3 regions of the Serratia sp. NA_13 genome follow, and region 1 is predicted to be linked to each of the others. Evidence: predicted binding sites of a transcription regulator. Region 1 holds the regulator's gene; each other region holds the start of a gene.
The links. Region 1 encodes CRP, which controls carbon source genes, mostly activating them, when cyclic AMP is high. Its sites were predicted from a motif close to ATGTGANNNNNNTCACAT; they were not measured.
Positions count from the first base shown of each region.

Region 2: aaeR (HTH-type transcriptional activator AaeR) is a predicted target of CRP. The motif match lies at 4,912-4,929, and genes of this name have one in related genera.
Region 3: yrbN (protein YrbN) is a predicted target of CRP. The motif match lies at 5,655-5,672, and genes of this name have one in related genera.

Region 1 is NZ_JBQZFV010000018.1:67,741-78,001, reverse strand. It holds gene ACUTSU_RS20205 (hydrolase) at 1-10, shown strand, start outside; gene ACUTSU_RS20200 (YheU family protein) at 7-240, shown strand; gene ACUTSU_RS20195 (phosphoribulokinase) at 392-1,261, shown strand; gene ACUTSU_RS20190 (OsmC family protein) at 1,301-1,708, opposite strand; gene crp (cAMP-activated global transcriptional regulator CRP) at 2,088-2,720, shown strand; gene ACUTSU_RS20180 (YccS/YhfK family putative transporter) at 2,775-4,850, shown strand; gene argD (bifunctional acetylornithine/succinyldiaminopimelate transaminase) at 4,894-6,111, opposite strand; gene ACUTSU_RS20170 (aminodeoxychorismate synthase component II) at 6,243-6,818, opposite strand; gene ACUTSU_RS20165 (helicase HerA-like domain-containing protein) at 6,917-8,443, opposite strand; gene btsR (two-component system response regulator BtsR) at 8,584-9,309, opposite strand; gene ACUTSU_RS20155 (LytS/YhcK type 5TM receptor domain-containing protein) at 9,309-10,261, opposite strand, start outside.
Region 2 is NZ_JBQZFV010000005.1:145,414-155,674, forward strand. It holds gene ACUTSU_RS10410 (hypothetical protein) at 184-531, shown strand; gene ACUTSU_RS10415 (HEAT repeat domain-containing protein) at 722-2,059, shown strand; gene uriH (uridine-preferring nucleoside hydrolase UriH) at 2,197-3,141, opposite strand; gene ACUTSU_RS10425 (zinc ribbon domain-containing protein) at 3,353-3,646, shown strand; gene ACUTSU_RS10430 (hypothetical protein) at 3,643-4,020, shown strand; gene aaeR (HTH-type transcriptional activator AaeR) at 3,983-4,894, opposite strand; gene aaeX (p-hydroxybenzoic acid efflux pump operon protein AaeX) at 5,203-5,406, shown strand; gene aaeA (p-hydroxybenzoic acid efflux pump subunit AaeA) at 5,414-6,349, shown strand; gene aaeB (p-hydroxybenzoic acid efflux pump subunit AaeB) at 6,349-8,316, shown strand; gene ACUTSU_RS10455 (ribonuclease) at 8,560-9,009, shown strand; gene ACUTSU_RS10460 (barstar family protein) at 9,015-9,314, shown strand; gene yjgA (ribosome biogenesis factor YjgA) at 9,345-9,893, opposite strand; gene pmbA (metalloprotease PmbA) at 10,071-10,261, shown strand, end outside.
Region 3 is NZ_JBQZFV010000016.1:57,647-67,907, reverse strand. It holds gene infB (translation initiation factor IF-2) at 1-234, shown strand, start outside; gene rbfA (30S ribosome-binding factor RbfA) at 305-715, shown strand; gene truB (tRNA pseudouridine(55) synthase TruB) at 715-1,659, shown strand; gene rpsO (30S ribosomal protein S15) at 1,783-2,052, shown strand; gene pnp (polyribonucleotide nucleotidyltransferase) at 2,308-4,425, shown strand; gene nlpI (lipoprotein NlpI) at 4,554-5,438, shown strand; gene yrbN (protein YrbN) at 5,679-5,759, shown strand; gene ACUTSU_RS18965 (DEAD/DEAH family ATP-dependent RNA helicase) at 5,749-7,704, shown strand; gene yedE (selenium metabolism membrane protein YedE/FdhT) at 7,998-9,212, shown strand; gene yedF (sulfurtransferase-like selenium metabolism protein YedF) at 9,209-9,448, shown strand; gene ACUTSU_RS18950 (luciferase-like monooxygenase) at 9,530-10,261, opposite strand, start outside.

The DNA of each region.
Region 1 (10,261 bases):
AATCAAGTGATCATCCCCTGGAAAGAACTGGAAACCGAGACCCTCAATAGCCTGATTGAATCCTTTGTGCTGCGCGAAGGGACCGACTACGGTGAGCATGAACGTTCCCTGGAACATAAAGTGGAAGACGTGCGCCGCCAATTGAAAAACGGCGAGGTGCTACTGGTATGGTCAGAACTGCATGAGACCATCAACATCATGCCGCGCGGGCAGTTCCGTGCCGGGCAAGAAGAAATTTAGTGACTGTCGGTTCTATGACTGACGGAAAAAATCAGGTAACAATGAGGGATTGCAAACCAACGCGCGGAATTTTGCCCTTGGCGAAAAGGTGTCAAACAGACCAAAAATTTTAACTGACGCCTGCGCATTAAACACGGAGTGACCCATCACCATGTCCGCCAAACATCCCGTTATCGCAGTGACCGGCTCCAGCGGTGCCGGCACCACCACCACCAGCGTGGCGTTCCGTAAAATCTTTCAGCAGTTGAACATCCGCGCCGCGGAGCTGGAAGGTGACAGTTTCCACCGCTATACCCGGCCGGAAATGGACGCGGCGATCCGCAAAGCGCGCGATCTTGGCCGTCATATCAGCTATTTCGGCCCCGAAGCGAACGATTTTGGCCTGCTGCAACAAAGCTTTAGCGAGTACGGTACCAACGGCACCGGTCGTTCACGCAAGTATCTGCACACCTACGATGAAGCGGTGCCCTATAACCAGGTACCGGGGACCTTTACCCCGTGGGAAGCCTTACCGGCACCGACCGACGTGCTGTTTTATGAAGGGCTGCACGGCGGCGTAGTGACCGAACACAACGACGTGGCCAAGCATGTCGACTTGCTGGTCGGCGTGGTGCCTATTGTTAACCTGGAATGGATCCAAAAGTTAATTCGCGATACCGGCGAGCGTGGCCACTCCCGTGAAGCGGTGATGGATTCAGTGGTGCGTTCGATGGAAGACTACATCAACTACATCACACCGCAGTTTTCGCGCACCCATATCAACTTCCAGCGGGTGCCGACGGTAGATACCTCCAACCCGTTCGCCGCCAAGGCGATCCCCTCGCTGGACGAGAGCTTTGTGGTGATCCACTTCCGCGGCCTGGATCAGATCGATTTCCCTTATCTGCTGGCGATGCTGCAGGGATCTTTTATCTCGCATATCAATACGCTGGTGGTGCCGGGCGGCAAAATGGGATTGGCAATGGAGTTGATTATGGCGCCGCTGGTGCAGCAACTGCTGGAAGGCAAAAAAATCGGCTAACTTACCGGAGCGCGGCAACGGACCGCGCCCCTTTATCTATCAGGACACCGCGCGGATCTCAAAACTGTGGGTCACGCTGGCGGCCTTGCTCAGCATCAATGACACCGAACAGTACTTCTCGGCGGAAAGATTCACCGCGCGCTCAACAATTTTGTCACTTAAATCTTTACCGGTGACGATGAAATGCAGGTTGATATGGGTAAACAACCGTGGCGCTTCTTCGCGCCTTTCAGAGGTCAGCTTCACCTCGCAATCACGCACGTCGTTGCGTCCTTTTTGCAGGATCGACACCACATCTATCGCGCTGCATCCTCCCACCGACATCAGCACCATTTCCATCGGACTGGGCGCTTTATCGCCGGCGTTGCCGTCCATCAATACCTGATGGCCAGACGCGGATTCGCCCAGAAACGTCAACCCTTCCACCCACTTAACTCTTGCCTGCATGCTGGTCACTCCGGTTAATTTCTTAAAATCAGACTACGCTTTCGCATAGAAACTGGCAACGGAACCTGATGCTAATCATGCTGAAGCGAGACAACACAAGACACCCGCCTCACTCTGTGCTACAAACAGAGCCGCAATAAATCTTTCCGGGACACTGATTTCAGGGAAACTCCCAGGGAAAGGCTCCTTTACCGGTATGTTAACAGAATGTAGCTTGCAGCTCTCCCGGCAAGTTAATATGCTAGAGCGACAGCGTATATTTATGACACGCCTCAAAACCTGCTGCCAGCTACCATTAAAACAACGGCGACAGCACGTTTTACAGGGAACTCTGACCCCTGTGACACAAGGCAGCGATAACAACAGAGGATAACAGCGAATGGTTCTCGGCAAACCGCAAACAGACCCTACTCTCGAATGGTTCCTGTCTCATTGCCATATCCACAAATATCCATCCAAAAGTACGCTGATTCACCAAGGTGAAAAAGCCGAAACGCTTTACTACATCGTCAAAGGCTCCGTCGCGGTGCTGATTAAGGATGAAGAAGGTAAAGAGATGATCCTGTCCTACCTTAACCAGGGGGATTTCATCGGCGAGCTTGGATTATTTGAAGAAGGTCAGGAGCGTAGCGCCTGGGTTAGGGCGAAAACCGCCTGTGAAGTGGCTGAAATTTCCTACAAGAAATTCCGCCAGTTGATTCAGGTTAACCCGGACATCCTGATGCGCCTGTCAGCTCAGATGGCAAACCGTCTGCAGATCACCTCTGAGAAAGTGGGTAACCTTGCTTTCCTGGACGTTACAGGCCGCATCGCGCAAACCCTGCTGAACCTGGCGAAACAGCCTGATGCCATGACCCACCCGGATGGTATGCAGATTAAAATTACCCGTCAGGAAATTGGTCAGATCGTCGGTTGCTCACGTGAAACCGTTGGTCGTATTCTGAAAATGCTGGAAGATCAAAACCTGATCTCCGCCCACGGCAAAACTATTGTCGTTTACGGCACCCGTTAATCACTGAAAAAACGGCGCGATAATTCGCGCCGTTTTTTTATGCCCCTAGTCATCATGTGGCGCCGACTGATTTATCATCCGGAAGTTAATTACGCACTACGACAAACGCTGGTGCTGTGCCTGCCGGTTCTGCTCGGGCTGTTGATCGGCCAACTACAATACGGCCTGCTATTTTCCCTGGTTCCCGCCTGCTGCAACATCGCCGGGCTGGACACGCCTCATAAACGCTTCTTTAAACGCCTGATCGTCGGCGGTTCACTGTTTGCATTCAGCAGTTTGTTGCTGCAGCAAGCTCTGTTGTGGCAGTTGCCGCTGCCGATACTGATGCTCGGCCTGGCGCTGCTGCTCGGTGTCAACGGTGAAATAAGCCCGCTACACGCCCGTCTGCTGCCTGCTGCGCTAGTTGCCGCCATCTTCTCCCTCAGCATGGCCGGTACGGTGCCGCTTTGGCACGCGCCGGTGTTATATATCGTGGGCACGGCCTGGTACGGCCTGTTTACCTGGTTCTGGTTCAAGCTGTGGAAAGAACAGCCGATGCGCGAGTCGCTTAATCAGCTCTATCTGGAACTGGCGGACTACTTCGAAGCCAAATATTCGCTGTTGACCCAGCACACCGACCCGCAGACCGCATTACCTCCCCTGCTGGTGCGCCAGCAAAAGGTCATGGATCTGATCACCTTGCTGTATCAACAACTTAATTTTCTCCCCCATGCCAGCAATCTCGAACAAAAGCGCCTGCAACGCACCTTCCAGGTCGCGCTGGATTTGCAGGAACACATCACCGTCAGCCTGCACCTGCCGGAAGAGGTGCAAAAACTGGTAGAACAGAGCCAGGCCGAAGCCATTATCCGCCGCAATGCGCAGGTAATTGCCAATCGGCTGCGCACGGTGGCGCACGATATTCTCTACCACCAACATTCGCAACGCTTCAATATGGGCAATGAACTGACAGCATTGGAAAAAGTGGCGGCACAGCACCCGGAGAATCCGGTTGGGCAGTTCTGCTACTACCACTTCAGCCGCATCGCCCGCCTGCTGCGTACCCAGCATCCACTCTACCGGCGTGACCTGATGGCCAATCAAAACCGCCTGCCGTTTTGGCCGGCGCTGGTCAGTTATCTGTCGTTCAAATCCAATGCCATGCGTAATGCGGCACGATTAGGCGTCACGCTGGCGGCAGGCAGCAGCCTCGGGATGATGTTCAACCTGCCGAAACCCTACTGGATCCTGCTCACTATCATGCTGGTAAGCCAGAACGGCTACAATGCCACCCGGGTGCGCATCCAGCACCGTGCGCTCGGTACTCTGGCCGGACTCGTCATCGCCGCCGGTCTGCTGCAATTACAACTGCCCGAAGCCGAGACCCTGAGCGTGATGCTGGTGATTACGCTGCTGGCCTATCTGGTTTCACGTAAAAACTACGGATTGGCGGTTATTGGTTTTACGGTGACGGCGGTCTACACCCTGCAACTGCTGGCCCTCAACGGCACACATTTCCTGGTGCCGCGGCTGATCGACACGCTGATCGGCTGCGTGCTGGTGTTCGGCAGTACCATCTGGCTGTGGCCACAGTGGCAAAGCGGATTACTGCGCAAGAATGCCCATCAGGCGCTGGAAAACGATCAGCAGGCATTACGTCTGTTGCTGGAAGAGCAAGAGCCAGATCCCAGTGCACTGGCCTACGCACGTATGCAGGTCAATCAGGCGCACAATGCGTTATTCACCTCGCTGAATCAGGCCATGCAGGAGCCGGGGTTTGAATCGAACTATCTGGCGGATATGCGCCTGTGGGTGACGCACAGCCAGTTTATTGTCGAGCATCTGAATGCAATGACTATCCTGGCGCGCGAGCACTATATGCTGACGCCAAAGCTGGCGGAGGAGTATCTGCAATCTTGCGAGATTGCGCTGCAAAGCTGCCAGCAACGGCTGGAGTACGACGGGCCGAGCAGTGGCAACAGCATTATGCAGCCGCCGGATTTGCACCCTGAGATGCCGGTGACCGAAATGGAGCGCCACCTGCGGCGCATTCTTTCGCACCTGAGCGTCATGCATACCATCTCGTCATTAGCCTGGAGCCAACGCCCACACCACGGCATCTGGCTGAAACGCAAACTGCGCGATGAATAAGGGCGCCACACGGCGCCCGGTTAACCATGCAGCAAATAGCAAATTAAGCGTTAATCACGTCCTGCACCGCCAGCTCAAACAGCGCCATACCCTGGTCGATGTCTTGGGTTTCCACCACCAGCGAAGGGGCAAAGCGGATCACATTTGGCCCGGCATTGAGGATCATCAGCCCACGAGCGGCAGCTGCGGTCAGGAAATCGCGCGCTTTGCCGTGGTATTGCGGTGTTAATTCAGCGCCAATCAGCAGGCCCATGCCGCGAATATCGCTGAAAACACCGTACTTCTCGCCAATTTTCTTTAACGCCTGCACGTATAACCCATGACGCAACTCAATGCCGCTCAGCACTTCCGGCGTATTGATCACGTCCAACGCCGCTTCCGCCACAGCACAGGCCAGCGGATTACCGCCGTAAGTGGTGCCGTGGGCACCGACCTGCATCACCGAGGCGATCTCTTCGGTGGTCAGCATGGCACTGACCGGGAAACCGCCGCCAAGCGCTTTGGCCGTGGTGAGAATGTCCGGCGCCACACCATAATGCATATAGGCAAACAGCTTGCCGCTGCGCCCCATGCCGCTTTGCACTTCGTCGAACACCAGCAGCGCCTGGTGCTTGTCGCACAGTTCGCGTACTCCCTTGAGGAATTCGGCGTTAACCGGGGTAATGCCCCCTTCCCCCTGGATCGGTTCCATCACCACCGCACAGGTGTGGTCGTCCATCACTGCTTTCACCGCCGCCAGGTCGTTGAAGGGGACGTGCACGATGTCAGCCGGTTTTGGCCCAAAACCATCCGAATACTTGGCCTGCCCACCCACCGAGACGGTGAATAGCGTGCGACCGTGGAAAGCATTATAAAACGCGATGATTTTGGTTTTATACGGACTGTGGCGGGTAATGGCGTAATGACGAGCCAGCTTGAAGGCCGCTTCGTTGGCTTCTGCGCCGGAGTTGGCGAAAAACACCCGGTCGGCAAAGGTGGCGTTGATCAACTTGGTGGCCAGACGCAGCGCCGGCTCGTTAGTAAAAACGTTGCTGGTATGCCACAGGGTTTCGCCCTGCTGTTTCAGCGCCTCGACCAAAGCCGGGTGACAGTGCCCTAACGCCGTCACCGCAATGCCGCCTGAGAAATCGATATACTCTTTCCCCTGCTGGTCCCACACGCGGCTGCCTTTGCCCCTGACCGGAACAAACTGCGCGGGTGCATAAACAGGCAGGATAACCTGGTCAAAGGTACTGCGGTTAACTGCGGATTTTTCGGTCATTATGGGGCCCACCCTGAATTTGACTCAGTCTTTTGGTTGCGATCAAGTGAGAATATAATCACAAAATATGCATAAAAAACCAATAAAGGGCAAACGCAAATCGTCTTCGCAGTTAAAAAAAACTTAACCAATTAACTTTTAAGGAAATTATCCAACAGCTGGTGGCCCTGCTCGCTAAGGATGCTCTCCGGGTGGAACTGTACCCCTTCCAGCGCCAGTTGGCGGTGACGGATCCCCATAATTTCATCGTGTACGCCGTCGCGCTCGCTCCAGGCCGTCACTTCAAAACAGTCCGGCAAAGTAGCGGCCTCAAGCACCAGCGAGTGGTAGCGGGTCACGGTCAACGGATTGTTCAGCCCGTGAAAAATACCGCTGTCGAAATGCCGGATCGCCGAGGTTTTACCGTGCATTACCTCACGGGCACGCACTACCTTAGCGCCAAAGGCCTGCCCCAGTGCCTGGTGCCCCAGGCAAACGCCAAGGATCGGCAGCTTGCCGGCGAAATACCGAATAGCTGCCAGCGAGATGCCGGCTTCGTTTGGGGTGCAAGGACCAGGGGAGATAACCAAATGCTGCGGGGCCAGCCTTTCGATATCGGCCAGTTGCAGTTCATCGTTACGCTTCACCAGCACTTCGGCACCTAATTGGCAGAAGTACTGGTAAAGGTTATAGGTAAAAGAATCGTAGTTATCGATTAGCAGCAGCATAGGGGTTCCAACAAACAGCATAGTAAGGGGCTCGCCCCGATTGACACCGGTGCATTATACAACGCCCCTGCAATACTGCCGCCAGCGATAATTTCAGCTTACTTTTTGCGACCGCCCATAATCGACCCCAGCACCCCACGCAGGATCTGGCGGCCAAGGTCGCGCGCCATGCTCTTGGCGGCGGTCTGGACGATACCGTCACGCTTGCCACCGCGCGGGCCGGTGGAACCAAACAGGATATCGTTCAGACCGCCCATCAAGCCACCGCCCGCCTGCTGCTGCGCCTGTGGTTGCTGCGCCGGCTGACCCGGTTGCGGCGTGCCGACGGTAGCAAAACCTGACGAAGATAACTTCTCATAAGCGGATTCTCGGTCAATCATGTCCTCGTAGCGGCCATACAGCGGCGACTTGTTGATCGCACTGTTCAGCCCTTCGGCCCCCAGCATGCCCATTTTGGATTCCGGTGCGATCACCATCGCTCGCTCCACCACATTTGGCCGCCCTTTCTCATCCAGGAACGACACCAGCGCCTCGCCTACGCCCAGTTCGGTGATCGCCGTTTCGGCGTCGAAGGCCGGATTGGCACGCATGGTTTGTGCCGCCGCCTTCACCGCCTTCTGGTCGCGAGGAGTAAAAGCACGCAACGCATGCTGTACGCGGTTGCCTAGCTGACCCAGCACGCTGTCCGGAATATCCAGCGGGTTCTGGGTCACAAAGTAGATGCCGACGCCTTTGGAGCGGATCAGGCGTACCACCTGCTCGATTTTAGTCAGCAATGCCGCCGGCGCATCATTGAACAGCAGATGTGCTTCATCAAAGAAGAACACCAGCTTTGGCTGTTCCGGGTCGCCCACCTCTGGCAGGTGTTCGAACAATTCGGCCAGCAGCCACAGCAGGAACACCGAATACAGCTTCGGCTGATTAATCAGTTTGTCCGCCGCCAGCAGGTTAATCACCCCGTGGCCATTGGCATCGGTTTTCATCAGGTCGTTGATGTCGAGCATCGGTTCGCCGAAGAACTGGTTGGCACCCTGCTCTTCCAGCGTCAACAGCCCACGCTGGATAGCGCCCACCGAAGCCGAAGAAATATTGCCGTATTGGGTCTGGAACTGTTTGGCGTTGTCACCCACGTACTGCACCATGGCACGCAGATCTTTCATGTCCAACAACAGCAGCGCGTTATCGTCGGCAATTTTGAACGCCAACTGCAGCACGCCACTTTGCACTTCGTTCAGATCCAGCAAACGCCCCAGCAGCAGCGGGCCCAAATCAGACACAGTGGCGCGGATTGGGTGACCCTTCTCGCCGTAAATGTCCCATGGAATAATGGTACAGGCCTGAGACTGCCAGTCAGTGACGCCAATGGCCGTCAGGCGTGTCTGCAGTTTCTCGGAAGGCACGGCTTCGGCACCAATCCCCGACAGGTCGCCTTTCACGTCGGACAAAAATACCGGAATGCCGATACGCGAGAACTGCTCGGCCATTTTTTGCAGCGTCACGGTTTTACCCGTCCCGGTTGCGCCGGTGATCAGACCATGGCGGTTCGCCAAAGCGGGCAGGATCGCCAGATCCTGTACCGGTTTCCCGTCTTTCATCGCTTTGGCGATAATCCGTGCTTCACTCATTTTCTTTTCCTTTGACGCTGACCCGGCGCGAAAAGCGCCTGTTGATGTCAATAAAGCTATAAGCGCGGCGTAACCCCGTCAAGGACAAACAAAAAGGGCGTCATCAAGACGCCCGCAAAGCCAATAATTTCAGAATCGCCCTAACCCCGCAGTCCCAGCTCTTCCTTCAGAGCTTTCAGGTAGCGGCGGCTGACCGGCACCGGTTCTCCGGCCGGCATGATCATCTCCGCCGCACCGCTGTCCTCGAAGCGAATTTCGCGTACCTGCTCCAGGTTGACCAGATACTGGCGGTGGCAGCGTACCAGCGGCGTACGGAGTTCCAGCGTCCGCAGCGTCAGTTCGGTGAAACACTCCATGCCGTCATTGCGCACCACGAACACCCCGCTCAACCGCGAACGGACAGCCACCACCTCGTCAAAACGCAGCAGGTAGATGCGACTGTGGCCGGAACAGGGAATGTATTTCAGATAGCCGGCACTCTCATCCAGTGCCGCGACATTCTGCTGCCCGCGGCGCTGCTGCAGGCGCTGCAGCGTTTTGCTCAACCGCTTCGGCTCCGCCGGTTTCAGCAGATAATCAAACGCATGTTCTTCAAAAGCCTGCACCGCATATTCGTCGTAGGCGGTCAGAAAGACGATGTGCGGCATACGATTGGGATCGAGCATGCCTACCATCTCCAGCCCGGTGAGGCGCGGCATCTGGATATCCAAAAACACCACGTCCGGCTGCAAGCGATGGATCCCGCTGATGGCCTCTATTGCATTGGCGCATTCGCCAACAATAGAGATACCTTCTTCAGCCTCCAGCAAATGCCGCAGGTTATCGCGCGCAGAAGGTTCATCGTCAACAATCAGTACATTTAACATCAGGCAGCCCTCGCCAAAGGGACATTGATCGTAATGCGAGTGAATGTTTGCGGCTCACAGGCTACCTGTACGCCATAGTCGTCGCCGTAGCGTACGCGGATACGCTTATCCACCAGGTTCATCCCCAGTCCACTGTTGTTCGGCTGCGACTGGAATAATCCGGCATTGTCGGTCACCTGCAGCAACAAGCACTCTCCTTCGCGCCGCGCACCGATATCAATCCGCCCTACCCCCAACAACTGCGAAGTACCATGCTTGATGGCATTCTCAACGATCGGCTGCAGTGAAAATGCCGGCAGCCGCACGGCCAACAGCTCTTGCGGCAACGAAACCACAACTTCCAACCGATCGGCAAAACGTGCCAGTTCGATTTGCAGGTAGGCATTCACGTGTTCCAGCTCGTCCGCCAGGCTGACCTCATCACCGGAACGCTTGAGGTTCTTGCGGAAAAAGGTCGAAAGGTTTTGCACCAACTCACAGGCCCGGTCGCCGTCACGGCGGATCACCGCCACCAGCGTATTCAGGGCGTTAAACAGGAAGTGCGGATTGACCTGTGCATGCAGTAATTTGATCTCTGACTGCGCCAGCAGCTGTTTATGTCGCTCATACTGACCGGCCATAATCTGTGCGGATAGCAGATTGGCGATACCTTCCCCCAGCGTACGGTTGATGGTACTGAACAAGCGGCTCTTCGGCTCATACAGTTTGATGGTGCCGATCACCCGCTCATTTTCACCGCGCAGCGGGATCACCAGCGTCGAGCCCAGTTTGCAACTGGAGTTAATCGAGCAGCTGTAGGAGTGCTCATTGCCGTCGGCGTAGACCACTTCATTGTTGTCGATCGCACGGTGCGAGTGCTTTGATGAAATCGGTGTGCCCGGCAGGTGGTGGTCGTCACCGATGCCGATAAACGCCAGCAGTTTATCGCGGTCGGTTATCGCTACGGCACCGA
Region 2 (10,261 bases), on a different contig from region 1:
GACTACTTTTTATGGTTATGTACGATGTGCCGTTTGAATTGCTTAGCAATGATTTGCTCAAGTATGTCAAAGCGGCATCTTTCGCAGGTTCTTTGATAGCAATAGGGTGTTGGTGGATTTACTATCAGCACTACAGCAAAAAAAGATACCGGTAGCATAACAGTCCCAACTCACGCGATTGTTGTGGAGAATAACTCGCTGAGTGATGTTGTTGACGCTGCGTCGCAGGGCAAAACTCCTCAACAGGTCGCCGCAGAGCGTGTCGACGCAGAGAACGAGCGCTATAAGCAGCAAAACTGTGCCGGAATGAGCGCGGAAGCCTGCTCGGTGAAGATGTACAATCAGCGCCGTGAAGAGTTGAAGGGTATGGCTTCGTTTGGTGCGGATTTTGTGCCGGTGGTTGGGGATATCAAGAGCTTTGCGGAGGCGCAAAGCGCGCTGGATTATCTGGTTGCGGCAATCGGGATTATACCGGGTGCGGCGGTGATCTCCTGCGGTTCCGTATCGGTGATCCCGGACGCGGTAAGCTAGTCGCCACCGATAATCACCTCGCCGTTATCTCTCCCCATAAGCAAGGTGATATCTATGGCCTGAAGGCGGCGAAGTATAAGTGTGAAAAATGAAATGTTTAAGTTACGTCGATGCAATGTTCCTTGTAGTATTAATAAGTGGAACTTTGTGAAAATAACGGGGTTTTTATTACCATGGTAGGTAAATATAAATGGCTTCAGAATATTTTTTATATATTAAGTTGGGAAAATTATTAGCAGAAAAGGAAAATTACTTTTGGTCTAAGAGTAATTATAAATTATATAGTAAAGGACATCTTAAAGAGTTGACTAGGCACTATAATGGACATATACGAGAAATAGCTGTTTTATGCCTTGGTTTAATTCGTGATGTTTCTGCCTTGCCTGAACTTATTAATCGTACAAATGATTGGGCAGAGCCAGTGAGAAAATCGGCAAGACAGAGTATTGAAAGGTTGCTGGTGAGTACTAACGCCGCCGAGTTTGTTAAATGTCTACCGCATCTAATTTGGCTATTAGAATGCCAACGCGATGACCATAGTCTATTTGTTTTTAAAGTCATGGATTTTTTATCTAGTGAAGAAAATAAGTATGCTTTACTGAATGGTTTATCTTCACCTGATAAAGTCGTTGCTGAAAGATCACTGTGTATGTTAGTAAATAAAAGTCTATTTCCGCTTGATTTTATTTTTGAGCAAGCTATGTTACATCCCAATCCTATTGTCAGAATGAGAGCAACTGAATATAAATTGGATAGTGGTTGTGATAATAAAGAGAATTATATCAGAGTTATGCTCATTGACTCTTTCTCTCCTATAAAACAGCTTGTCTTACAATACATGATTAATAATATGTTGAGAGTGCCTGAAGATCTCTGTTTTAGATTACTACTTGATAAAAACTCTCTTGTACGATCAAGGATACATAAACTAATTGCGAACAATCAATTTGATGTGGTCTCTTTCTATCTTGATGTTTTTAATAATTCATCAAATAGTGTAGCAAAGAGGAGGGTTGCACTTTGTGCACTGAACGAACATCGATATGGTAAAATTATAGAGATTACAGAAAATAATTTAGATTCAAATTTTATTGGTGTTTATATGACATCATTAAAGATTATAGCTCAAAATAAGGGAGCTGCTGCAAGCGGCTTATTATTTGAATCAATGAGTCATCCACTTATTGGAATTGTAAAATTATCCTTGAATTTGATTATTAAAGAGAAAATAGTCTTTAACCACATAGATGTACAAAGACTGTTAGATAAATCACCCTCACCGTCACACATACCTATTTATTATTCTATGGCTCGTGCTTTAAATAAATGGGATAACTTGATTTTAATTCTTGAAAATATAAATAAATATGATATTGACTTCACCAAAATACAAATTAATCACTGGAGTGAAAATTATAATTTTTCTGGTATCCAACCTTCACATTCACAAAAAATCAAATTAAAAACTCTTGTCGATAAAATAAATATTCCATTAGTTAATAATAAGGTCGTGTTTTTTTTGGATTAATGCTAAGCCTGATTGTAGTATGATTTATTTTAGTATTAAGCTATTTAGTTCCTTCTCCGCGATAAACCCAGGCCGGGCGGCAATCCAAAAGCTACCCGGCCTGCCGCCTTACTATTACCTGCCTTATACGCCGCAGCTTAAACCCTCACTTCCCCAATCCTCTCCAGTGCATTCACCACCAAATCCCAAAACTTATCCTGATCCAGTTTTACCGCCACCTGGGTGTGGCAGTCCGGCGGCGGCGCGGCGCGGAAGTCGGCCACCGTCATACCCAGCGTCAGGGTGCCGGTCAGTTCGATATCTACCGGGACTTTACGTACAGTCATCACTTCGGGGTCAATCACATAGGCCACCGCGCAAGGATCGTGTACTGGCGGGGCGCTAAAGCCCTGCGCCTGTTGATACATCTTGCCAAAGAAATCAAGCAGTTCGCCGACAAATCTGGCCGGTCCGGTTTGGATATCGGCAATGCGGGCACAGACTTCTGGCGTGGCGAGTGCCTGATGGGTCAGATCTAGCCCGACCATGGTCAGCGGCCACTTTTCATTGAATACGATGTGTGCTGCTTCCGGATCGATCTTGATATTAAATTCGGCCACCGCGCTCCAGTTGCCCACGTGGTAACCGCCGCCCATCAGCACCACTTCCTTCACCCGGTCAGCAATGCGTGGTTCTTTGCGTACTGCCATGGCAATGTTGGTGAGGCCGCCGGTCGGTACCAGCGTCACGCTGCCCGGCGGGTGAGCCATGATGGTATCGATGATCAGATCTACCGCGTGGCAGGGTTCCAGCGTCAGCGTTGGCTCCGGTAACACCGGGCCATCTAGGCCGGATTCGCCATGGATATCGGGTGCGACTTCTATCTGGCGTACCAGCGGGCGTGGGCAGCCGGCAGCAAAGGGCACACCGGTAATATTGGCGATGCGCGCGACGGCCAGCGCATTGCGAGTGACCTTATCCAGCGTTTGGTTGCCCACCACGGTGGTCACGGCCAACAGATCGATCTGTGGGTTACCCCAGGCCAGCAGCATGGCGATCGCATCGTCATGTCCCGGATCGCAGTCCAGTATGATTTTTTTCATTGTTATTTGTTCCTGATGCAGGGAGAGGTCACCGCAGCATAGCGCAACGCTAGCCGGCGGGGTAATGACCGATAATGCTTTTTGTTAACCACATCAAAGCGTTGCTGGTATGGCGGTGTAATTAAACGTAAATATCTCTCGCTGTGCTTTACCCTGGAGTTTACTCCAGGGTTTATTCTGTCACCCGGCGTAAAGCAAAGAGGAGAAGGCGATGAGCCTGTTGAAAAAGCTCTTGGGGCAAGGCGGTATTGGCGGCGGGCATCAACGCTCAGGGCATCGCAGTGGCCACCATGGCAACCGTTATAATCAGCACGGCGATCAGGGGCCGCAATGCCTGCAATGTCAGGCACCTAACAAGCCAGGTGCCCGTTATTGCCATCGTTGTGGTCAGCCTTTTGAGACGGCGGTGGCACAATGCAGCGGATGTTCCGCTCCCTTGCCGCCAGGTAGCCGTTTTTGCCAGCAATGCGGCAAGGCAGTTAATACTACTGGAGGGCAACCATGACAAAACGTGGATGGAGTGTGGCCGTGCTGTTGGCGGCAATGGCGTTATGGACGCTGCTGGCCTGGGGGGTTTCTGGCGTATTGGGCTGGTTGCCCGCACTAATGGGGCTGGCGCAGAACGGTTCGGCGCAGTTGGCACCGCAGCTTACCGGGGTGCTCAGCCTGGTGCCACAGGCGCTATTGGACACTTGGCTGCCGCAGTTGCAGCAACTGGGGAACTGGCTGGTCGGGTCTTTCCCACTGCTGCTCACCTGGGTGAAGTATGCCGTCTGGTTAATCTGGGGACTGGGCATGCTGGCATTACTGGTGCTTGGCGCCTTGGCGGGTCGTGTGCTGCTCAGCGATAGCCCTGATAGACTTCCCCCACGCGCTTAAAGTACTCGGTCAGATAATTGATGCACACCTGCACCTTGAGCGGCAGCTTATCTTTCTCGGTGTACACCGCGTACACCGGGCGAGGATCCGAATGATAGTTTTTGAACAGGATCTCGATCTCTCCGCGTTTGATCTCCTCGATCACCCACATTAGCGGGGCATAGGCGATACCCGCTCCGGCTTTCAGCCAGCGGATCATGGTTTGTGAATCGTTGGTGACGAAACGCCCCTGCGGTGAGATGCGCGTGCTGATGCCTTCTGGCGCGATCAGCTCGAACTCGCTATCTGGTCGCACGCTGTATTCCAGCCAGGAAAAATTGACCATATCGCTGGGTTTTAGTGGCGTGCCGTGTTGGCTGAGATAGCTTTTGGCGGCGCACACCACCATCGGCATTGAACCCAGGCGTTTGGAGAACAGGCTGGAATCCTGCAGCGCACCGGTGCGGATCACCACATCCAACCCGTCGGCGATCAGATCCGGTGCCGGGATGCCGGTTACCAGGTTCACCGTCAGGCCGGGGTACTCTTTCAGCATATCGGCAGTCATGGTTGCCAGCACGTTTTGCGCCATGGTGGACGAGCTACCAATACGCAGCGTGCCGGTCGGCGTATTGTTAAACGCGTACAGCTGCTCATGCACTTCGCTGGCTTCCAGCAGCATGCGGCGACAGCCCTGATAATAGATTTTTCCGGCCTCCGTCAGGCCAATGCTGCGCGTACTGCGGTTGAGCAGCTTGACCTGCAGCTCATTCTCCAGTTTGGAGACGGTCTGGCTGATAGATGAAACGCTCATATCCAACTGGCGCGCTGCCGCAGTAAATGACCCGCATTCAACCACTTTGGCGAATACCGACATCCGTTTTAGTCTTTCCATTATTCACTCTGGCTTAAAAGTGATTTAGATCACAGATTGTTGATGACTTGATAGTAAGCACGCTAATATAAACAGGTCGGGTGAAAAGACCTTACTAACGCGCGAGTGCGATCGGCAGCGCCATGGTGGCCGATCCCTCCGATATCCTCGCAGTCCCTATCGCGGATGTACGCTCCAGAGTTTACTCTTATTTCAGGTTCCTGACCTGTCTGGGCCAGAATTTGTGGTGCGTGTCCGCTAAAATGTAAAGAGAATGTGAATGGATAGAGTTCTTAACGCCCGGCGCAGTGAGTGATAAGGAAAAATTAATGAGTTTGCTTCCGGTTATGGTCATTTTCGGACTGTCTTTTCCCCCAATATTTTTTGAGTTGCTGCTCTCGCTGGCGCTGTTTTTTTTGCTGCGCCGCCTGCTGCAACCCACCGGGATTTACGATTTTGTCTGGCATCCAGCGCTGTTTAATACCGCGCTGTACTGCTGTTTGTTCTATCTGATTACCTGTCTTTTCGTTTGAGGTCGCTGTGAAAAATTTTTCAATAAAAATAGCCCGGATCGCGATCACTCTGATTCTGGTCCTGCTGGGGATCGTTGCCATATTCAAGGCCTGGGTGTTTTACACCGAATCCCCCTGGACGCGTGACGCCAAGTTTACCGCTGACGTGGTGGCAATTGCTCCGGACGTCACTGGTCTGTTGACCGATGTTCCTCTGGTGGATAACCAACTGGTGAAGAAAGGGCAGGTGCTGTTGGTTATCGACCAGCCGCGCTACCAACAGGCACTGGCGCAAGCCAATGCCGATGTCGCCTACTACCAGACGCTGGCGGCAGAAAAAAGACGTGAAGCCGGCCGCCGTGTGCGCCTCGGTGTGCAGGCGATGTCGCAGGAAGAGATCGACCAGGCGAATAACGTTTTGCAAACCGTAGAACATCAGTTGGCGAAGGCCGTAGCGACCCGTGAACTGGCTAAATTGGATCTGGAACGGACCACGGTGCGCGCACCGGCCGACGGGTGGATCACCAACCTGAACGTGCATGCCGGTGAATACATCACCCGGGGTTCAGTCGCCGTGGCGTTGGTGAAGAAAAACAGCTTCTACATTCTGGCCTATCTGGAAGAAACCAAGCTCAATGGCCTGAACAAAGGCGACCGTGCGGAAATCACCCCGCTGGGTAGCAACCGTATTATGCATGGCACCGTCGATAGCTTGGCTGCCGCCGTCAACAACAGCAGCAGCACCGTGAACAGCAAAGGGCTGGCGTCGATCGACAGTAACCTGGAGTGGGTGCGTCTGGCGCAGCGCGTGCCGGTGAAAATCCTGCTGGATGACAAAGACCAATTGCACCCGTACCCGGCGGGCACCACCGCCACCGTGGTGATCACCGGTAAGAATGACCGTGCTACCGACAGCGGCTCGCCTTTTGTTCGCTTGATGCATCGGCTGCGTGAGTTCGGTTAATGAATAACCCAACTTTTATCCGGCTGAGATTTGCCTTCAAACTTAGTTTTGCGGTGGTGTTTGCGTTGTTCGTCGGCTTCCATCTCAATCTGGAAACCCCACGCTGGTCGGCGATGACCGCCGCCATCGTGGCCGCCGGCACGGCCTTTGCCGCGGGCGGCGAGCCTTTTTCCGGTGCTATTCGCCATCGCGGTTGGCTGCGTATTATCGGCACATTTATCGGCTGCTTTGTCGGCATAGCGATTATCGTTACTACGGCGCGTGCACCGGTGGTGATGTTGTTGCTGTGCTGCATCTGGGCCGGCTTTTGTACCTGGCTCTCCTCCCTGGTTAAAGTTGAAAACTCCTATGCCTGGGGCCTGGCGGGTTATACCGCGCTGATCATTATTGTCACCGTTGCCAGCAGTGAAGCGCATCTGCTGGAAGCGCCGCAGTTCGCTATTGAGCGCTGCAGCGAGATCGTGCTGGGGATCGTCAGCGCCGTGCTGGCGGACTTGCTGTTCTCGCCGCGCTCAATCAAACAGGATATCGATCGGGTGGTGGATAAACTGCTGGTGGATCAGTACCTGTTGATGCAGATGTGCATCAGCAATGCTGAGAAAGAAGATATCGACTGCGCCTGGAGCAATTTGGTGAAGAGTACCACTGCGCTGAACGGTATGCGCAGTAACCTGATGATGGAGTCATCACGCTGGCAAAAGGCGAATCGCCGTATTCTGGCGCTGCATACGCTTTCGCTAACCTTGATTACCCAGGCCTGCGAGACCTATTTAATCCTGTTGAATCACCCGGATGCGCTGAAAGAAAATGTTCGTGAGTTGCTGATGGTACCGGCCCAAACGCCGCAGGAAATCCATAAACGCATGAAGTTGTTGCGGCAGGTGCTGACGACCAACCGTACCGACGAGACATTAGTAACCATCACCAGTTGGGTAGGGGCGGCCACTCGCTACCTGCTGCTGGCCAAAGGTGTACATACCAACAGCAGCATCAGTTCGGTAGAAGAAGGGGTGTTGAGCAGTGAGGTGGTGGTTAAACCGACCTCGGCGGAAGGCCACCACGCGATGATTAACGGCCTGCGTACCTTTGTGGCGACGGCTTTTGGCAGCCTGCTGTGGCTGTGGACCGGCTGGACCTCCGGCAGCGGCTTTATGGTGATCATTGCGGTGATCACCTCCTTGGCGATGCGCACCCCGGCACCGCGCATGGTGGCGATGGACTTTATACTGGGCATGCTGGCGGCGATCCCGGTCGGCTCACTGTACTTTATGGTGATCCTGCCGGCGACGCAGCAAAGTATTTTACTGCTGTGCCTCAGCCTGGGCCTGCTGGCGTTTTTCATCGGTATCGAAGTACAAAAACGGCGGTTGGGTTCGCTCGGCCTGCTGGCGGGGACCATCAATATTCTGGTATTGAGCAACCCGATGGAGTTCAACGTCACGCAGTTCCTCGATGGTGCACTCGGCCAGTTCCTCGGCAGCTGTGTGGGCCTGATGGTGCTGCTGCTGATTCGCGATAACTCGCGTGAACGCACTGGTCGCACGCTGCTGAACCAGTTTGTCGGCAGTGCGGTATCTGCGCTGACCACCAAGGCCTCACGCCGTCAGCAAAACCACCTGCCTGCGCTGTATCAGCAGTTGAATCAGTTGCTGATGATGTTCCCGAACGATATTGCCAAGTACCGATTGGCGCTGAACCTGATTATTGCTCACCAGCGTATGCAGCGAGCTGAGATCCCAGTTAGCGAGGAGCTTTCGGCTTTCCATAAGCAGATCCGCAATACCGCCGACCACATGGTCTCGGCGAAAAACGACGTAAAACGTGCTTATTATTACGATCGGTTGTTGAGCGAAATGAACGATTATCAGCAGAAACTGGTGGATTATCAGGCTCCGCTCAGCGTCACCGGGCCGGTAAAACGTCTGGCCGACATGCTGTATCGCTACCGCCACGCCCTGATTGACTAATACCTCAAATATTCTTGCCGGGGCTATACTTGCCTGAGATAGCCCCGTTTCAGAGTTGCACTGAGTGCCTGACCGGCTGCAAAATGGCATAATTAGCTTGAACGGGTGATGCAGGTTGTTCGGCGCGCTTTCCCTGAAGTGAAAACGTTACAAGCCAGTCATCTCTGCTTCATCCTTTTCATCTATAAATCCAACCAGCATGGGTGCTGATGCACCCCTGTCGGCCATAAATCAGGGACAGCAATGAACAAGCGGATCCTCGTGGCGATTGTTATCGCCGTTGTGATAGCCGGTTTTAATGCACTGCGCAGTAGCGATCGGGTGATTGCCAACGTACCGGCGGTGGCCGAAGGTCAGAGTATTGACCAACTGACGCAGCAGCAAAGGGTGGTGAGCTATCTGCAGCAGCACCAGCGGCTGCCGGACTATTACATCACCAAGAAGCAGGCGCGTGAACAGGGGTGGGATGCACGTAACGGTAATCTGTGTTCGGTGTTGCCGGGCAAAGCGATTGGCGGCGATCGTTTCTCAAACCGTGAAGGGCAACTGCCCACGGCCCGCAGTCGGGTATGGCGTGAGGCGGATATCAATTATCAATGCGGCCGGCGCGGCGGCGATCGTTTGCTGTATTCCAGCGACGGCCTGATTTTTGTCACGCGTGACCATTATAAAAACTTCATTCGGGTGGAGTGAGCTTGATGGTAAAAGTAGAGTTCGATTTTAATCAGATTAACGATTTGCCGGCTTTTTACCGCGACTTCGCGCAAAAGTTTGCGCTGGATGAGCCGTTTGGTGCCAATCTGGATGCACTTTGGGATGTGGTGACGGCGGACATCGGTTTGCCGGTGGAGATAGAATTCACCCATCTCAATGCCCGCAGCAAACGTCGCTTTGGCGCGATAATCCTGTTGTTTGAAGAGGCGGAGGAAGAGCTGGAAGGCAGCCTGCGTTTCAATATCCGTGAAAGTAGCGGTGAACCTGCACATCACCGGGGATGAACTGGGTTCATCCCGTGGTGACGGCGGCGATCATTCTGCAGTCTCGGCCAGATCGCGCAGGTACTGGAAGATTTGACGGTAGGCTTTCGGCGGCTTGTTAGCGGCTTTCTCTTTCTGTGCGTTACGCACCAGTGAGCGCAGCTGCTGGCGATCGGCTTCCGGATACAACGCCAAAATCGGCGGGATCGCGTCATCACCTTCTTCGACCAGGCGGTCACGTAATGCTTCCAGCTTGTGGAACAGCGAAACCTGTTGGTTATGGCGGTTCTTCAGTTTGTCGAGCGCGGTCTGAATCGGCTCTACGTCGCGGGCGCGCAACATCTTGCCAATCAGCTGCAGCTGACGGCGGCGACCTTCTTTTTTGATTTTCTGTGCCAGATCAATCGCAGCGCGCAAATCTTCATCCAGCGGGATGCGTTCCAGCGCGTTCTTGCCCAGCTCGACCAGTTCAACGCCCAGGTCTTTCAGCGCTTCGGCATCACGTTTAATTTCACTTTTACTGACCCAGATAATCTCGTCATCTTCCTCGTCAATGTTCTCCGGGACATCGTCGAGCCAGTCTTCAGGCTGTTTATTCATGGTAGGCTCCGTTAAAAAGAGGCTAATCCTAACAGGTTGCCGGCTTTATGCGAAATTCCACGCGGTTCCTGTTAGACTCAAAAGCATAAATCTCATGTTTTTTGCGCGTGACTCCGCGCGTAACCACGCCGCCACGGCACTTTTCTCAACGATTTTCTGATTAAGTATGGCAGATTGATGAAAGTAGTCACTCAAGTTGCACAGCAGCGCAAGGCGCTGGAACAGGCCGTTTCACAGGCTTTGGAACTGGCGCGCGCCAGTTCTGATGCGGCAGAAGTTGCCGTGACCAAATCTACCGGTATCAGCGTCAGCACTCGCTTTGGCGAAGTGGAGAACGTTGAGTTCAACAGCGATGGCGCGTTGGGCAT
Region 3 (10,261 bases), on a different contig from region 1:
GGTTGTATGGTTACCGAAGGGAACATCAAACGTCACAACCCAATCCGCGTTCTGCGCGACAACGTGGTTATCTATGAAGGCGAGCTGGAATCCTTACGCCGCTTCAAAGATGACGTTAACGAAGTCCGTAACGGCATGGAATGTGGTATCGGCGTTAAGAACTACAACGACGTGCGCGTCGGCGACATGATCGAAGTATTCGAAATCATCGAGATCCAACGCACCATCGCTTAACGCTAGCACATCTGCTTAAGTCTGTTCTGGGGGGCCTTGTGCCCCCCGATTTGTCTGGAGAATCCCCAAAATGGCAAAAGAATTCAGCCGCGGTCAGCGCGTGGCACAAGAGATGCAAAAAGAGATTGCTATCATTCTGCAGCGTGAAGTCAAAGATCCGCGTGTCGGCATGGCTACCGTTTCTGGTGTAGAAGTTTCTCGTGATTTGGCCTATGCCAAAGTTTACGTCACCTTCCTGAACGTATTGACCGAAAACGCCGATCCGGATCTGGTGCCTAAAGGCATTAAAGCTCTGGAAGATGCTTCCGGCTACATCCGCACGCTGCTGGGTAAAGCCATGCGCCTGCGCGTAGTACCTGAGCTGACCTTCGCTTACGATAACTCCCTGGTTGAAGGCATGCGCATGTCCAACCTGGTGACCAACGTAGTGAAGAATGACGCCGAGCGCCGTTCCGCATCAGGCGATGACGAGGAGGCTTAATGAGTCGCCCTCGTCGCCGCGGCCGTGATATCCACGGTGTCCTGTTGCTGGACAAACCGGAGGGCCTGTCATCCAACGACGCCCTACAAAAAGTAAAGCGCCTCTATAACGCCAATCGCGCGGGCCACACCGGTGCGCTCGACCCGCTGGCGACTGGCATGCTGCCGATTTGCCTCGGTGAGGCGACCAAGTTTTCACAGTTCCTGCTCGACTCCGACAAACGCTACCGCGTGATTGCCCGGCTCGGTCAGCGTACCGATACCTCGGATGCTGACGGCCAAATTGTGCAGGAGCGGCCGGTGAGTTTCACCCAGGTGCAGCTCGATGCGGCGCTGGACAGTTTCCGTGGCGATATTAAGCAGGTGCCTTCGATGTACTCGGCGCTGAAATACCAGGGCAAGAAACTCTATGAGTATGCTCGCCAGGGTATCGAAGTGCCGCGTGAAGCGCGTAGCATTACCGTTTACGAACTGCAGTTTATTCGCTGGGAAGGGGATGAGCTGGAGCTGGAAATTCACTGCTCAAAAGGCACTTACATCCGCACCATCACCGATGACCTCGGTGAGCTGCTGGGATGTGGTGCGCACGTGATCTATTTGCGTCGTCTGCAGGTGGCGACCTACCCGACCGAGCGCATGGTCACGCTGGAGCAGTTGAACGAATTGCTGGAGCAGGCCCATCGGCAGGGAATCGCCCCGGCCGAGCTACTCGATCCGTTGTTGATGCCGATGGACAGTCCGGTGGAGAACTACCCGGAAGTGAATCTGCTGCCTGTTGTTGCCGGTTACGTTAAGCAAGGGCAACCGGTTCAGGTTGCTGGTGCACCTGCCTCGGGCATGGTCCGTATCACTGAAGGTGAAGAGCGTAAATTTATCGGCGTCGGTGATATTGCCGATGACGGTCGTGTGGCGCCGCGCCGCCTGGTAGTTGAATATTTCGACTAAGGGTAGAAAACGCACTGCCTTGCGATCGCACTGCGCTAAGGGTAGAATGGCGCAGCTTATGCATTGGGTTGCTGAATTAGAGATCGGCGCCTGTATTTATTATCTATAATCTGGAGTAAGACAATGTCTCTAAGTGTTGAAGCTAAAGCTAAAATCGTAGCTGATTTCGGTCGTGGTACTAACGACAGCGGTTCTTCCGAAGTTCAGGTTGCCCTGTTGACTGCGCAGATCAACCATCTGCAAGGCCACTTCTCAGAGCACAAAAAAGATCACCACAGCCGTCGTGGTCTGCTGCGTATGGTTTCTCAGCGTCGTAAGCTGCTGGACTACCTGAAGCGTAAAGATGTAGCACGTTACACCAGCCTGATCGAGCGTCTGGGTCTGCGTCGCTAATCAAGCGAGTTTCAGTGGAAAGGGGCCTATTTTGGCCCCTTTCTTCTAGGAAGCATAAGCAAATCAGGTTAATGTATTACTGATGTTTCCAAACAGGCTCTTCCGTTACAGAGGTTCGCGCGGCTAATGAGAGGCTTTGTCTCAGGCTTGAGATAAGGATTGTCATTAGTCGCGAGGATGTAGTGAGAAGGCAAACCGAGTCACTGGCGTGTCGAGTCGACAATACGATTGCGCGCCTAATCTAAGGATATAATTTTGCTGACACCGATCATTCGCAAATTCCAGTATGGCCAGCATACCCTCACTATTGAGACTGGTATGATGGCTCGTCAGGCCACTGCTGCCGTTATGGTGAGCATGGATGACACCGCAGTATTCGTTACCGTAGTTGGCCAGAAAAAAGCCAAACCAGGCCAGAGCTTCTTCCCACTGACGGTTAACTATCAGGAGCGTACCTACGCTGCTGGTCGTATCCCGGGTAGCTTCTTCCGTCGTGAAGGCCGTCCGAGCGAAGGTGAAACCCTGACCTCCCGTCTGATTGACCGTCCGATCCGTCCACTGTTCCCGGACAGCTTCCTGAACGAAGTTCAGGTGATCGCGACCGTTGTTTCCCTTAACCCGCAGGTTAACCCGGACATCGTTGCGATGATCGGTGCCTCTGCCGCCCTGAGCCTGTCCGGTATTCCGTTCAATGGCCCAATCGGTGCTGCGCGCGTGGGTTACATCAACAATCAATACGTGTTGAACCCAACCAGCGATGAGCTGAAAGAAAGCAGCCTGGACTTGGTGGTTGCCGGTACCGCTGGCGCAGTACTGATGGTTGAATCCGAAGCTGACGTTCTGAGCGAAGATCAGATGCTGGGTGCGGTGGTATTTGGCCACGAGCAACAGCAAATCGTTATCGAAAACATTAATTCCCTGGTTGCCGAAGCCGGCAAGCCTAAGTGGGACTGGCAGGCACCTTCAGTCAACGAAGCGCTGCACGCGCGCGTTGCAGAACTGGCAGAAGGCCGCCTGGGTGACGCTTATCACATCACCGAAAAACAAGAGCGTTACGCTCAGGTTGATGCGATCAAGAGCAGCGTTGTTGAAACCCTGCTGGCCCAGGACGAAACCCTGGACGTGTCTGAAATTCAGGACATCCTGGGTAGCGTTGAGAAAAACGTCGTTCGTAGCCGCGTACTGCGTGGCGAGCCGCGTATCGACGGCCGTGAAAAAGACATGATCCGTGGTCTGGACGTACGCACCGGCGTACTGCCGCGTACCCACGGCTCCGCGCTGTTCACCCGTGGTGAGACTCAGGCACTGGTTACCGCAACGCTGGGCACCGCCCGTGACGCGCAGAACCTGGATGAGCTGATGGGCGAAAAGACCGACAGCTTCCTGTTCCACTACAACTTCCCTCCGTACTCCGTTGGTGAGACCGGGATGGTAGGTTCGCCAAAACGTCGTGAAATTGGTCACGGTCGCCTGGCGAAACGTGGCGTATTGGCTATGATGCCTAAGCCAGAAGATTTCCCGTACACGGTACGTGTGGTTTCTGAAATCACCGAATCCAACGGTTCTTCTTCCATGGCTTCCGTCTGTGGTGCCTCTCTGGCACTGATGGATGCAGGTGTGCCAATCAAGGCCGCCGTTGCCGGTATCGCAATGGGTCTGGTGAAAGAACAAGACAACTTTGTTGTTCTGTCCGACATTCTGGGTGACGAAGATCACCTGGGCGACATGGACTTCAAAGTAGCCGGTAGCCGTGACGGTATTACCGCGCTGCAGATGGACATTAAAATTGAAGGCATCACCCGCGAAATCATGCAGGTGGCACTGAACCAGGCCAAGGGCGCGCGTCTGCACATCCTGGGCGTAATGGAACAGGCTATCAGCACCCCGCGTGGCGATATATCTCAGTTCGCACCACGTATCCACACAATCCGAATCAACCCGGACAAGATCAAAGACGTGATCGGTAAAGGCGGTTCTGTCATCCGTGCGCTGACAGAAGAGACCGGCACTACCATTGAAATCGAAGATGATGGTACAGTTAAAATCGCTGCTACCGACGGTGAGAAAGCGAAATTCGCTATCCGTCGCATCGAAGAGATCACTGCCGAGATCGAAGTGGGCCGTATTTACCAGGGTAAAGTTACCCGTATCGTTGATTTCGGCGCATTCGTGGCGATCGGCGGCGGTAAAGAAGGTCTGGTGCACATCTCTCAAATCGCTGACAAGCGCGTTGAGAAAGTGACCGACTATCTGCAGATGGGTCAGGAAGTACCGGTTAAGGTACTGGAAGTTGACCGTCAGGGCCGTGTGCGTCTGAGCATCAAAGAAGCGACTGCCCCAGAAGCAGGTTCACCTGCGCCTGAAGCAGAATAACTGTATAGATAGATTTACAGCTCCCGGCCATGAGGTTGGGGGCTGTTCATATAACGCGGGCAGGATGTCTGCGTATTTGCAAACGGATGAAAGGATGTTCATCCAATGTTTGTCTTCGGGAGTGGGAAATGAAGCCTTTCTTGCGCTGGTTTTACGTTGCGACAGCACTCATGCTGGCAGGATGCAGCAACCATGATTGGCGTAAAGACGAAGTTTTGGCTATCCCGTTGCAGCCAACACTGCAGCAGGAAGTGATCCTGGCGCGCATGGAACAAATACTTGCCAGCCGGGCACTGACGGACGATGAGCGTGCGCAGCTTTTATATGAGCGTGGAGTGCTGTATGATAGCCTCGGGCTACGTGCACTGGCGCGCAATGATTTCTCGCAAGCGCTGGCGATACGTCCTGATATGCCAGAAGTTTTCAACTACCTGGGCATTTACTTAACGCAGGCAGGCAATTTTGATGCTGCCTATGAAGCGTTTGATTCTGTACTAGAGCTTGATCCAACTTACAATTACGCGCGTTTAAACCGGGGCATCGCTCTTTATTATGGCGGCCGCTTCCCGTTGGCGCAGGATGATCTGCAGGCGTTTTATCAAGACGACCCAAACGATCCCTTCCGTTCGTTGTGGCTTTATCTTGTGGAAAGAGAAATCGATCCCAAGAAGGCTGACGTAGCGCTCCAGCAGCGTTATGACAAAGCGAACCGAGGGCAATGGGGATGGAATATTGTCGAATTCTACCTGGGCAACATCAGTGAAAAAACGCTGATGGAAAGGCTCAAGGCAGATGCAACGGATAACACTTCGCTCGCTGAGCATCTCAGTGAAACTGACTTCTATTTAGGTAAGCATTACCTAAGTCTGGGGGACAAGGACACCGCTTTGGCGCTGTTCAAACTGACGGTGGCTAACAACGTTCATAACTTCGTTGAGCACCGCTATGCATTGTTGGAATTGGCGCTGTTGGGCCAAGAACAAGACGACCTATCGGAATCGGACCAGCAATAGCTGACGAACACCTCTACCCAATAGATTTCAAATTGCGGCAAGGCGGCAATCGAACGAATCCCTGGGAGCTTAGTTCACTAAGTGACGAGGGTGAGGGAGAGCAGCCAACACAGCGGCGGTTTGGAAGATGAAGGGTAATCAGCCTGATATACATTGGTTTATAGCCAAAGTTATCGTCTTTACGGGCGAGGGCTTTTTTGTTCGTTTTATAATCTAATTTGAGCCGGTTCACACTTTTCAATGAAAATGACTGAAAATTTTCTCGACGAGTTATGTAGACTGGCTGCCATTATTAATGAGGCACGTGTACATGACTACTGAGCTTGAAACCTCTTTTGCTGACCTGGGGCTGTCTGCTCCAATCATTTCTGCCCTGACCGATCTGGGCTACGAAAAACCGTCACCGATCCAGGCAGAGTGTATTCCTCACCTGTTGAACGGCCGTGATGTGCTGGGCATGGCGCAGACCGGTAGCGGTAAAACTGCAGCATTCTCGCTGCCACTGTTGCACAACCTGAAAGCCGATCTGAAAGCACCGCAGATCCTGGTATTGGCACCGACCCGCGAACTGGCGGTTCAGGTTGCTGAAGCAATGACTGATTTCTCCAAACACATGCATGGCGTTAACGTTGTGGCCCTGTACGGCGGCCAGCGTTATGACGTGCAGCTGCGCGCTCTGCGTCAGGGCCCGCAAATCGTAGTAGGGACTCCAGGCCGTCTGCTGGACCACCTGAAACGCGGCACGCTGAACCTCTCCAGCCTGAGTGGCCTGGTGCTGGATGAAGCCGACGAAATGCTGCGCATGGGCTTTATCGAAGACGTAGAAACCATCATGGCGGAGATCCCGGCTGAACATCAGACCGCGCTGTTCTCTGCAACCATGCCGGAAGCGATCCGTCGCATTACCCGCCGCTTTATGAAAGAGCCGCAGGAAGTGCGTATCCAGTCCAGCATCACTACCCGTCCGGACATCAGCCAGAGTTATTGGACTGTGCAGGGCATGCGTAAAAACGAAGCGCTGGTGCGTTTCCTGGAAGCTGAAGACTTTGATGCGGCGATTATTTTCGTTCGTACCAAAAATGCGACCCTGGAAGTGGCTGAAGCGCTGGAGCGCAGTGGCTACAACAGCGCCGCTCTGAACGGTGACATGAACCAGGCTCTGCGTGAGCAAACCCTGGAGCGTCTGAAAGGTGGCCGTCTGGATATCCTGATCGCGACCGACGTTGCTGCTCGTGGCCTGGACGTTGAGCGTATCAGCCTGGTGGTAAACTATGATATCCCTATGGATTCCGAGTCTTACGTTCACCGTATCGGCCGTACCGGTCGTGCTGGTCGTGCCGGTCGCGCACTGTTGTTCGTAGAAAACCGCGAACGCCGCCTGCTGCGCAACATCGAACGCACCATGAAGCTGACCATTCCAGAAGTTGAACTGCCAAACGCAGAACTGCTGGGTGAGCGTCGTCTGGCCAAGTTCGCCGCTAAAGTACAGCAACAACTGGAAAGCAGCGATCTGGACATGTACCGTGGCCTGCTGGCTAAACTGCAGCCGGGCGAAGAAGAACTGGAAATGGAAACGCTGGCCGCAGCACTGCTGAAAATGGCACAGGGCGAACGTCCTCTGATCCTGCCACCGGACCCAGTGTTCAAGCCGCGTCAGCGTCGTGAGTTCAACGACCGTGACGATCGCGGTAGCGACCGTCGTCGTGACGCGCGTCCAGACAGCCGTGACGGTGGCGCTGAGCGTCCACGTCGTGAACGTCGTGACGTTGGCGAAATGCAGCTGTACCGCATTGAAGTGGGTCGTGATGATGGCGTTGAAGTTCGTCATATCGTTGGCGCGATCGCTAACGAAGGCGACATCAGCAGCCGTTACATTGGTAACATCAAACTGTTTGCCGGGCACTCTACTATCGAGCTGCCAAAAGGTATGCCGGGCGAGATCCTGTCTCACTTCACCCGTACCCGCATCTTGAACAAACCGATGAACATGCAACTGCTGGGCGATGCACAGCCGCATGAACGTCGTGAGCGTCCTGCCGGTAACGGTGAACGTCGTGGCGGTGGTCGTCCATTCAACGGCGAACGTCGTGAAGGGGCAAACCCAGGTCGTCGTTCTTTCGGTGATCGTCGTGAGGGCGGTACTGCTGCACCTGCTGGCAACGGTGGCGAGCGTCGTGGCGGTAACTTCAACCGTGACGGCCAACGCGCACCACGTCGTGATGACGCCGCTCCGGCTGCACCACGTCGCCGTTTCGGTGATGCATAACATCTAATTTGACCGTTCGCGGTTAATTGGACTAAAGACCAGCCTTCGGGCTGGTTAGTTTGATGACAAACACCCGAAAAACGTGGTTTTCGGATGTTTGGGATAAATCAGAAGACATAATTCTTTGTTTTTATTAGCCCTTAAAACTGGACTTTAAACCGCAAAGAACTTTGTCAGTAATCTGACCAGCCTTCGGGCTGGTTTTTTTATGCCTGAAACTCACCGTTAAGTGGAGGAAAATGGCGTATCATTTATAAGGTTTTTTCTTATGGATACTACGCACGGGAGATGCCATGAGTTGGCAGCAGTTCAAGTCTCAATATCTGGTGCGCTTTTGGGCACCTTTACCCGCAGTGATTGCCGCCGGGATCCTCTCAACCTACTATTTCGGTTTGACCGGGGCCTTCTGGGCGGTGACCGGTGAATTCACCCGCTGGGGCGGTCATATATTGCAGCTGTTCGGGGGGCACCCTGAGCAGTGGGGGTACTTCAAGGTTATCGGGCTTGAGGGGACACCGCTGCAGCGCATCGACGGCAGGATGATCATCGGCATGTTTGCCGGCTGCATCGCCGCCGCGCTGTGGGCTAACAACATCAAGCTGCGCCAGCCACAGAGCCGTATCCGCATTGTGCAGGCGCTGCTGGGCGGTATCATTGCCGGTTTCGGTGCGCGTCTGGCGATGGGGTGTAATCTGGCGGCATTCTTTACCGGTATTCCGCAGTTCTCGCTGCACGCCTGGTTCTTTGCCCTGGCGACCGCCGCCGGCTCTTATTTTGGTGCCAAATTTACCCTGTTGCCGATGTTCCGCATTCCGATCAAATTACAGAAGGTGAAGGCGGCTGCGCCGCTGACTCAAAAACCGGAGCAGGCGCGTCGCCGCTTCCGTTTGGGCATGGTGGTTTTCTGTCTGGCAATCGCCTGGTCGCTATGGACGCTGTTTGACGCGCCGAAGCTGGGTATTGCCATGTTGTTTGGCATCGGTTTTGGTCTGCTGATTGAACGGGCGCAAATTTGTTTCACCTCGGCGTTTCGCGATCTGTGGATCAGCGGGCGCACCCATATGGCGAAGGCCATTATTCTCGGCATGGCTGCCAGCGCCATCGGCATTTTCAGCTACGTTCAACTGGGTGTGGCACCGAAGATCATGTGGGCCGGTCCTAATGCCGTGCTTGGTGGGCTATTGTTTGGTTTCGGCATAGTGTTGGCCGGTGGTTGTGAAACCGGCTGGATGTACCGCGCGGTCGAGGGGCAGGTGCATTACTGGTGGGTAGGGTTGGGCAATATCATTGGTGCCACGCTGCTGGCTTATTATTGGGATGATTTGTCCCCGACGCTGGCCACTGACTACGACAAGGTCAACCTGCTGGAAACCTTCGGCCCGGTCGGCGGCCTGTTGGTGACCTACCTGCTGCTGGCATTGGCGTTTGGTGCCATGCTGTGGTGGGAGAAACGCTTTTTCCGCGCCAAGCCCGACGCGCAGGTGGTTAATTTAAGGAGTGTGTCATGAAGCAAACGGCGATAGTGCCGGATTACCGGTTGGATATGCTGGGTGAGCCTTGCCCTTACCCGGCGGTGGCGACGCTGGAAGCGATGCCACAGTTGAAGCCGGGGGAGATCCTCGAGGTGATCAGCGATTGCCCGCAGTCGATCAACAACATCCCGCTTGATGCGCGCAACCATGGCTACAAGGTACTGGATATCCAGCAGGATGGTCCCACCATCCGCTATTTGATTCAGCGCTAACCTGTCAGGGGCCGCATTGTACAGCCCCTTTTTGCAAGGCGGGCGTGAAGGGAAATGATTGCCCTGCGGCCCGCCGTTGACTTACCCTTTCGCCAGCGTGTCTTTTACTCCGGCGACAATTTCAAACGAATGCAAGCGTGCCTGATGGTCAAAGATCTGGCCGTTAACCATGATTTCATCCGCACTGGTTTCGTTCAGCAGCGTCTGCAACCCATTACGCACGGTAGTTTCATTGCCGATGATTGACATGCGCAGTGCCTGATCAACCCCGTATTGTTCCCCGGCGGTCCACAGCGCGTGGATATTGTCCACCGGTGCCGGCAGCGGGCCCGGCGAACCACGGCGCAGATTGATAAACTGCTGCTGCATCGAGGTAAACAGGAAGTGTGCATCGGCATCACTGTCGGCGGCCACCACGTTGACGCACACCATGGCGTGCGGCCGTTGGCATTGCTCGGAAGGCTTGAAGTTGTCGCGGTACAGGTTAAATGCCTGGAACAGCATCTCAGGGGCAAAGTGGGAAGCGAAGGCAAACGGCAGGCCAAGCTGGGCCGCCAATTGTGCGCTGTACAGGCTGGAGCCCAGCAGCCAGATCGGCACGTGTAACCCCTGGCCGGGTACCGCCTGCACCGACTGGCCCGGTTGTACTTCACCGAAGTAATGTTGCAGTTCCTGCACGTCGCGCGGGAAGTTATCCACTTCACCGGATAGATGACGACGCAATGCCATCATGGTGCGTTGGTCAGTACCGGGCGCGCGGCCCAGGCCCAGATCGATACGCCCAGGGTACAGCGACTCCAGCGTGCCGAACTG